DNA from 3 places in the Agarivorans sp. QJM3NY_29 genome. Region 2 is predicted to be linked to each of the others. Evidence: predicted binding sites of a transcription regulator. Region 2 holds the regulator's gene; each other region holds the start of a gene.
What was found. The regulator MetJ, encoded in region 2, represses methionine synthesis genes. The targets are predictions, from matches to a motif close to TAGACGTCTAGACGTCTA.
Positions count from the first base shown of each region.

Region 1: the regulator MetJ is predicted to act here: its motif matches at 1,417-1,434, upstream of metF (methylenetetrahydrofolate reductase).
Region 3: the regulator MetJ is predicted to act here: its motif matches at 1,862-1,879, upstream of metE (5-methyltetrahydropteroyltriglutamate--homocysteine S-methyltransferase).

Region 1 covers NZ_CP194036.2:559,672-562,918, reverse strand. The annotation lists gene ACRRS0_RS02540 (hypothetical protein) at 1-335, shown strand, start outside; gene metF (methylenetetrahydrofolate reductase) at 488-1,393, opposite strand; gene greB (transcription elongation factor GreB) at 1,528-2,025, opposite strand; gene ACRRS0_RS02525 (Tex family protein) at 2,279-3,247, shown strand, end outside.
Region 2 covers NZ_CP194036.2:4,470,417-4,473,663, reverse strand. The annotation lists gene ACRRS0_RS20325 (PEP-CTERM sorting domain-containing protein) at 376-1,053, shown strand; gene metJ (met regulon transcriptional regulator MetJ) at 1,158-1,457, opposite strand; gene metB (cystathionine gamma-synthase) at 1,611-2,777, shown strand; gene metL (bifunctional aspartate kinase/homoserine dehydrogenase II) at 2,798-3,247, shown strand, end outside.
Region 3 covers NZ_CP194036.2:981,137-984,383, reverse strand. The annotation lists gene metE (5-methyltetrahydropteroyltriglutamate--homocysteine S-methyltransferase) at 1-1,848, opposite strand, end outside; gene ACRRS0_RS04450 (LysR substrate-binding domain-containing protein) at 2,132-3,067, shown strand; gene ACRRS0_RS04445 (GGDEF domain-containing protein) at 3,161-3,247, shown strand, end outside.

The sequences.
Region 1 (3,247 bases), 1.2 Mb from region 2:
CAGACACAATCAACCTCGCAAATTTTAGCTTTACAACCCCCGTATTTGCGACAGTATTGGCGCTGATGATTATTGCTGGCATCCTCGGTATTCATCCGGTGATTAGCATTTCGCTGGCCAGTCCCTTATTACTGCCGTTGGAGCCAAGCCCCAGCCAACTGGGTTTTTTGTTCCTAAGCTCTTGGGCCATTTCAACTGGTAGCAGCCCTCTATCGGGAGTAGGCCTCACCATGACCGGCCGTTATCATTGTTCGAGCCGGCGAATTTTGCAAAATAACTGGTACTATGCACTGGTGATGTGGTTACTCAGCGTGGCGATGAGCACCCTATTATAAACACAGTCCGCATTATTTCTCCGAGCGGGATGATAAAGGTCTGATGATTCTCCATGCCCCTCAGCCCATTTAACAATCATCCACGCGGAAAGCTTGGTCAAGCTCAAGTAGTCTGCTCGCGCCGCTGGGGACTGCTGTTGGTAGCCGCTAGACTAGCAAGCCACCGCCTGAAGCTCAGGCCTGACCCCCAAAGTATGACAAATCGCATAAGAAAGTTCGGAGCGATTAAGGGTATAAAAGTGGAAATCCTTGACCCCTTCACGCGACAAGACTTTCACCATTTCGATAGCCACGCTCGCCCCCACCAGATTACGAGTCATCTGATCATGCTCTAAACCTGCAAACTGTTTATGTAACCACTGTGGCACCTTCACGTTGGCAAAAGAAGCAAACTTCTTCAAAGTATTATAATTAGAGACAGGTAAAATTCCCGGGACAATTTCGCCCTCAATACCTATCGCTGCACAACGGTCACGAAAGCGCAAATAACTTTCAACATCAAAGAAAAATTGCGTAATAGCCCGATTAGCACCCGCATCCATTTTTCGCTTTAAAGCCAACAAGTCTGCCTGCGCACTCTTTGCCTCAGGATGCATTTCAGGATAAGCCGCTACCGAAATATCAAACTCAGCCTCTTCCCTCAATAAACTGACCAAGTCACTCGCATACATCTCGGGTTTGGCCGCTCCGACCGGTAAATCACCACGCAGCGCAACAATATCCCGGATCCCACTTTGCCAATAATCGCGAGCAATTTGCCGTAATTCTTCAGGGGTAGAATCAACACAGGTAAGATGAGGCGCGGCAGCTAAACCAGTTCTGTCTTTAATCGCCTTAATCACCTTATGGGTGCGATCACGAGTCCCTGAATTCGCGCCATAAGTGACCGAGACAAACTTCGGTTTTAGAGTGTGTAAACGCTCGATAGAAGCCCAAAGCGTTTGCTCCATGGTTTCGGTGGTTGGCGGGAAAAACTCAAAGGACACGTTAATATCACGATTAAGTTCGCTTAAGCTTTGATTGAGTGATTCAATTTGTTGTGCGTGATGAAATCCCATTAACCTTCTCCATAAAAGACATTTGGACGTCTATACCGCTAAATATGAAGAAGAGTTTCTATATAGTCAATCAGCTCATGTTATTACTTGCTTTAAATGAAAATAATTCAACATCAGCAAATTAGGCTCAGTGCTCAAGATCCATCCTCGTACTCTTCAAATGCTTGATATTGAATCGCCGTCACCCACCATTCCTTGATGCCTGCAGGAGTATTCACAAATACATCGTCATCCACTTGTTTGCCAATTAAAGCACGCGCCATCGGTGAATCGATGGTGATATAACCCAGCTTTGGATCAATCTCGTCAGTGCCAACAATTCGATAACGTACCTTATCCCCATCCTCATTTTCTAAGGCGACCCAAGCCCCAAAATAGACCTTGCCGTTTTGTTGCGGAGAATGATCAATAATTTGCAGTACATCTAAACGTTTATTTAGGAAACGCAAACGAGAGTCGATACGGCGTAACTCTCGCTTCCCTTCTTTATATTCAGCATTCTCCGAGCGGTCACCCAAGGCGGCGGCCTCAGAGACGGCCTGAGTCACCTCCGGACGTTTTATCTTCCACAAGTATTTCAACTCTTGGTCGAGTTTATGCCAACCGGCACGAGTTATTAAATTACTTTTCATAACATCCAGGCCTCTAAGCGCAGTTTGTCTTTGGTGATTAAATTTATAGCTGTTGGTTATTGGTTTAGACTGAAAGCCGATCGAATGCGCGCCCTATAAATCAAGCACCGAACTTGCTAGGCGGTTCGACCTTGCGAGCAGAGCTTATGCCAATTACTAGCCGAGACCAATTTATACTTGAAGCAAAAACAGAACGCCATATGATAGTGGCCATTATCTGCCGCCTTGCGGCTCTCTCAATGTAAGCAAGCATATGTCAACACTAGAACAACAAATTGCCGCCGATATTCAGGCCAAGCCAGCGCAGGTCAGTGCTGCGATTCAATTACTAGACGAAGGCTCCACCGTTCCTTTCATTGCCCGCTACCGAAAAGAAGCCACCGGAGGTTTAGACGATGGTCAACTGCGATTATTGGAACAGCGTTTAACTTACCTGCGCGACTTGCAACAACGACGCAGCAGCATTCTAAAATCGATTCATGAACAAGAAAAATTAACCCCGCAACTCGAACAGCTAATTATGGGAGCCAACACCAAAACTGAGCTCGAAGATCTTTATCTGCCTTACAAGCCAAAGCGCCGAACCAAAGGACAAATTGCCATTGAAGCGGGTTTAGAGCCACTGGCAGAGCAACTATTAGCTCAACCCGATACCGCCCCCGAGCAACTTGCCACGGCCTACTTCAATCCACAAGCAGGCTTTCACGACAGTAAAACCGTCCTCGATGGTGCCAAGTTTATTCTCATGGAACGTTTTGCTGTTCAAGCACCACTGCTTGCATCACTCCGCCAATTATTACAAGCACAAGGCTTAGTGAGTACAACGGTCATTGAAGGACAGCAGCAAACAGGCCAAAAATTCCAAGACTACTTCGATTACCAAGAAGCGCTCAGTAAAGTTCCTTCCCACCGCGCCTTAGCGATTTTACGCGGCCGCAACGAAGGCATATTGATGCTTAATCTGGTTATAGCTCAGCAAGATCAGCAGCAGAGTCACCCAGCAGAGCAGCTCATCCGAGATTACTTTCAGCTTGCACCTAAAGGCTACGCCAGTGACACTTGGCTGAATACAGTGGTGCAATGGACTTGGCGAGTCAAGCTTAAGCTCCAGTTAGAAACTGAATTACTCAACCAGCTTCGAGAACGCGCCGAAGAAGAAGCCATTAGTGTCTTTTCCCGTAATCTCAATGATTTATTAATGGCGGCGCCAGCAGGCCCCAAA
Region 2 (3,247 bases):
TAAGCAACTTGGTAGTTATGTCGAATGGATTACTGAATTGCATTGTCTAGACGACCTTGTAGCTCAGGGGTTATTGCGAAGCTGTTTGCCCTGCAACAACGCCCTTTCTATCTAAGGTGATTGAGTAAAAGTAGTCGCCTCTATGTTTTTAAATTCACATAACCTTTCTTATTATAATGTTTTTATTGACATGCACTTTAAATTCAATAGGTTATGTTTTTTTTGAGAATGTTTAAGCGGAATGAATCTGTAGATATAGTTTCTTTATTTAGAGGGAGAAAACCATATTGAATTTTTGAAGGATTGTGTTGGGACGTTATATAGCAGTGTCAACAGTCGTAATTTAGAATTAAACAATTAAAAGGAATTTTTGCAATGAAAATATATTTTCAATTTGTAGTTAAGGTTATTTTAATCTGGTCGATTGCTGGGTCAAGCATTGCGGCAGTCATATTTACAGATGATTTTGATTCTGCCGCATCTCCTTTATGGGGAAATGAACAGGGTAGCTGGAATGATAAAGGTGGTGCATACCAGTCTACATCAGGGAATCAAGCATTTAGCTTGTTACCGACAGATTTAAGGGATTTTTCTGTTGAATTGGATATTAATGATGTATGGGATGGCGGTGTAGTTCTTCGTAGTTCATACAATGGGGGGCTTTTTAACGGAATAGCCTTAATCACAGGAGGTCTTGGTGGTGGAGGTACCGGGGTTTACTGGCACGAATTCGTAAATGGTGGCAATTCACCAGCTTTAAAGCATTCTGGTGCATTATTCCCATCTAAAAGTGATATTCATTTAAAAATCGATGTGTTCGGAGATACCTACTCAGCATTTGTGAATGGTACTTTGGTCACTACCTTAACCAGCAGTTTGTACAGCCAAGGACAAGTTGGCTTGTTTAATAACAGACTCGGTCAAAGTTTCGATAACATTAGTGTTTCATCTGTTCCCGAGCCATCCACGATATTTCTTGCGGCATTTGGTATTGCTGGCTTATGTATGTTTAGACGAAATAAAAAGTCATATAAAGTACAAGCAAGTGCTTAACTCTCTGCCGTGGGCGGTTGTTCCTGCAAGATAAGTGAGCTTATTCAAAAGTGTTTGTCTAGTATTTAACAAAAAAGCCGCTCAATGAGCGGCTTTGCAAAATCTTAATCTTCTTTATCCAATTCAGCTTCGGTGGCTTTTTCTAAGGCCGGGTCGGGTCTATCTTTTTGTAGATCGGCATCATCGGGCAGGGGTTGCCCAGTGTAAGCGTGTAAAAATGCTTCGCAGAGCAACTCGCTGTTGGTGGCGTGTCGTAGATTGTTAATTTGTCTACGAGTACGCTCATCGGTCAGTATTTTCAATACTTTTAAAGGTATTGATACCGTTATTTTTTTTACTTGTTCGCTTTTTTTTCCGTGTTCAGCATAAGGGCTGATCCACTCACCATTCCAATCTGTCGACATACTTGAATACACACCAAACCAAAGAAACCCTATTGTAACGGGGGAAAAGCCACTTAGCAATCCAAGAGCAAAGACATTTAGACGTCTAGAAGTGTTGACGTCTTTACGGGGAGTGGTAAAGTGGCAGCATAATTAGAGGGAGTCAGTGAACACATGTCATTAAAAGATCTTCACGCCGCCACCATTGCGGTTCGCAGTGGTATTGAGAGTGATAGCCAACACGGAGCGGTGGTTCCGCCAATTTATTTGTCGAGTAATTATAGTTTCGCCGATTTTAAGCAAAAGCGGCAGTTTGACTACAGTCGCTCTGGTAATCCAACCCGTCAAATATTAGCCGATGCGATTGCCAACCTAGAGCATGGTGCAGGGGCGGTGATCACCAATACCGGCATGTCGGCCGTTCATTTAGTGACCGCTTTGTTAGCGCCTGGCGATTTGCTGATCGCACCGCACGATTGTTATGGCGGAAGTTATCGCCTGTTTGACAGTTTGGCGAAGAAGCAGGCCTTTGAAGTCGAGTTTATCGATCAAAATGATAGCGAGAGCTTGCAAACCGCCCTCGCCAAGCAACCAAAGTTAATTTGGTTAGAAACTCCCAGCAACCCGTTATTGCGGATTGTGGATATTCAAAAAATAGCTCAACAAGCGCATGCTGTGGGGGCTTTGGTAGTTGTGGATAATACGTTTTTGTCGCCTGTATTACAGAATCCAATTTTACTGGGGGCCGATATTGTGGTGCATTCGGCGACTAAGTATATTAATGGTCACTCTGATGTGGTGGCGGGTATGGTTGTGGCAAAAACTGAGTTATTGGCAGAAAGCTTGAGCTGGTGGGCGAATTGTCTAGGTTTAACAGGCTCAGCCTTTGATTCCTATTTAACTCTGCGGGGCTTAAGAACTCTGAAAGCTCGGATGAATGTTCACCAACACAATGCTCAAACTATTGTTCAATGCCTGCAGCAGCAGCCTTTGGTGTCTGCGATTTATTATCCCGGCTTAGCAGAGCACCCCGGTCATGCGTTAGCCCAACAACAACAATCTGGCTTTGGAGCTATGTTAAGCTTTGAAGTTGCGCTAGATGAAACTCAAATGGTGAAATTTCTGAAAGGCTTACAGTTGTTTTCTTTGGCTGAGTCTTTGGGCGGGGTAGAGAGTTTAATCGCTCATCCAGCAACTATGACCCACGCGGCAATGTCGCCAGAGGCATTGGCCGAAGCGGGAATATCGGCGCAATTGTTACGGGTATCGGTTGGTTTAGAAGAAGCGGAAGATTTAGTGAATGATTTACAGCAGGCATTTGCCAATCTTTCGTTTGGCTAAAAGTTGTACAGGAGAACTTCATGTCGGTAGTTAATAGACATGTCCATAAATTTGGTGGCAGTAGCCTCGCTGACGCTAGCTGTTTCAAACGAGTGGCGGGTATTGTTGCGCAGCATTCGCAAGCGCAAGATCTCATTGTGGTATCGGCTGCGGGTAAAACCACCAATCGTTTGTTGAATATCATTGATTTGGCGAAACAAGCCGATAATGCCGCTGCGGAAGCTTTAGCCGCTTTGATTCAGTTTCAGGCGCAGCTAGTTAAGGATTTATTGAGTGAATCGAGGGCGCAAGTGATCGAGCGAGAGCTTGTCGCAGAGCATCGACGAATTGCTCATTTGCTAGAGGCGGATATTAATGCCTTTATCATTAACGAACTGCTCTCTTATGGTGAGCGTTGGTCAGCAAGATTATTGGCCGCCCTTTTAAGCGAACAAGACTGTGCTGCGGAGTGGATGGATTCACGACAGTTT
Region 3 (3,247 bases), 1.6 Mb from region 2:
AGCAGACCATTGACTGCGTTTTAAAGGCATACCTTCACGGATCGCAGGCTCATCAATTTGAATGATCTGGATCCCCGCCTGTTGTAAGTCGGCCACTTCTTCATTTAAAGCAACAGCAATCTGTTCTGCGATTTGCGCTCTGCTCAGATCTTCACGCGCAAAGCTCCAGGTCAGCATGGTTACTGGACCCGTTAACATGCCTTTTACCGGTTTTTGCGTCAGCGATTGTGCATAGCTTGCCCACGCAACGGTTAGGGGTTTACTGCGCTTAATATCGTCAACAATAATCGCCGGCTTCACACAACGAGAACCATAACTTTGCACCCAAGCAAAACGACTCACCAAGAAGCCATCGAGTAACTCGGCAAAGTATTCCACCATATCGTTGCGTTCAGCTTCGCCATGTACCAATACATCTAAACCAAGCCTCTCTTGACGCTTGATCGCCTCCCGGATGTGCTCGGCGATGGCCGCCTGATAGTCTGTTGGACTTAGCAAACCAGCCTTAAACTCACGCCGCTGGCGACGAATTTCGGTGGTCTGAGGGAATGAGCCGATAGTAGTCGTGGGCAGCGCAGGTAAGGCTAAACTTTGCTGCTGAATAACTTGGCGCTGGGCAAAGCTTTGCCCACGCTCTCGCTGTAACAAGGAGAATTGCTGAATTTGCTGTTGTAGTTCTCCCTCAGTTGCAAGGCTTTGCGCCTGCACCGCAGCGCTATATTGCTGAGCTTTAAGCTGAGCCGCTGCATCCCCATCAATCACGGCAGCCAAGCATTGCAATTCCTCTAACTTTTGCTCGGCAAAGGCCAAGCGAGGCTTTGCTTCGGCTAACTCGGTTTCAGCATTCAAATCAATCGGACTATGCAACAGCGAACAGGAGCTGGCCAACCATAAACGATCCGCCAATTGTTGCTTGGCCGCTGCCAAGCGCTCAGCTAAGACGGGTAAGTTGGCTCGCCATACATTACGACCATTGATCACGCCAGCCGACAATACCCAGTTCTCGGGAAAATCACTCAATATTGGTTCAAGCTGTTCAGCGCTAGCACTTAAGTCGAGATGTAAACCATCTACCGCCAGCTGCTTAATCAGCCCTGTATTACTTAAGATATCGTCAAAATAACTAGTTAATAATAAGTTACAGGGACTTAAACGGCTGTTGTAGGCCTGCAATAAAGCATCTTGCCACTGCGCTTCTAATTCTAAACCTAAGATAGGCTCGTCTAGCTGCACCCACTCAACCCCCAGCGCGGCGATACCTTGCAAGATCTGCTGATAGACCTGGATTAATTTCGGTAGCAAAGTGACCCGCTCGAATGGCTCACTGCAGGCTACATCATTGCGCCCCAAATATAGATAGGACACCGGCCCTAGTAACACAGGTTTCACTTTATGACCTAAAGCCAAGGCTTCTTTAATTTCGTCAAATAATTGTGACCATTGCAAACTAAACTCACTATTGGCAGAAAACTCCGGCACAATATAGTGATAATTGGTATTAAACCACTTACTCATGTCCGATGCTGCATGGTTGCACCCGCAACCTTGTTGACCACGGGCAATAGCAAACATCGTGTCTAAATTTAGTTCAGCAGAGCGATGGCGCTGTGGTAGATTCCCTAATAATAAGGAAGTATTCAACACTTGGTCATACCAAGCAAAATCACCAACGGTCACCCAAGCTTGACCACTGTCTCGCTGAGCTTGCCAATTTTGTTGGCGGATCTGCCGCCCCACTTCCAGTAACTGCTGTTGCGAAGATTCCCCCCGCCAATATGCCTCTAAGGCAAACTTCAACTGACGCTGTTTACCAATACGGGGGTAACCCAAAATATGTGTGATAGTCATAAACCAATCCTTTTAGCCGTCTAGATGTATACAGCTCCATACTGGCAAGCGAAGCCGCCAATTACAATTGCAAAGTATTCAAACAAAAATGAATTAAATTCAATTTAGAAAGCATAAAATGGAAGTTAGGACTACGTATACAGCCATGATTTAACATCAAGAGCATTTAAAATGAATTTAATTTAATTTAAGGAAACTAAAATCGCCGCTAACTATACAAGCAAAGTCCAAGCTCCTAAGCTTGCGACTTAATCGCTAATAGCACTGGTACTCTGTTGAACTTATGTTAGAAATTAAACACTTACGTAGCCTACAAGCCCTTGCCAGCAGCCCTTCGATGAAAAGCGCCGCAGCCAAACTATTTGTTAGTGAATCGGCTCTCTCTCATCAACTCAAGGGTTTGGAACAAAAGCTTGGCGTCCACTTACTACTTAGGAAAAGACAAGCGATACAATTAACCGAACCCGGCAAGCAAGTGCTGGCGCTCGCCGAACAGGTTTTGCCCCTTATAGGCCAGCTAGAACAAACATTAATTAGCGGCAACCAGCATTCAAGCAGGCTCAACATCAGCGTTGATTGCCATGCTTGTTTCCAATGGTTATTACCAAGCCTGCAACAATTTAAACAAGCTTGGCCAGAGGTTGTAAGTAACCTTTGCCAAGACCTAAACTACGATGGGTTGCCGCTATTACAGCAAGGCGAAACTGATTTATTGCTGACCTCTCAAGTTTCACCGCAGGAGGACATCCACTACCAACCTCTATTCGAATATGAAATGGTCATCATTTGCCCATTAACTCATCCACTCAGCAGTAAAACTGAGCTTAGCGCCGCTGATCTCTGTCCACATACACTAATCAGTTACCCAGTAAATCCGCAACGTTTAGACATATACAACTTCGTTTTAACGCCCGAGAATCTTCAGATGAAACACCGTAAACACGCCGATAATCCAGCGATGTTAGTGCAAATGGTAGCCGCTGACATGGGCATTGCCGCGATGCCTTATTGGGCCGTTGATCACTATGTAAAACAACGGTTAATATGTGCCCTGCCATTGCAGCAAGCCTTATGGCGACCAATGTACGCAGCTTACCCATTAAGCCTGAGAAACGCCCCAGCCTTACAAGCATTTTTACAATTATTACAACAGCAAACCTGCAAATTATTACCGGGTATCAGAACGGTGAGGGTAATGTCAAAAAAATATAATCAATAATTTGACTAAAGTGACAAGTTAAGTTTACAGTTAGAAGGTAGTATGGTTATTCAGTAAGGATTAACCAACAACCAAGAAGGGACCGTTAACCTGATGTTATCTCAATGGGCTCCCGCGAATTTTCCAGAAAAGAAAATAAGTCTAATGATGCACGTGGCAGGGCTGTTTCCCTGCGTGTAT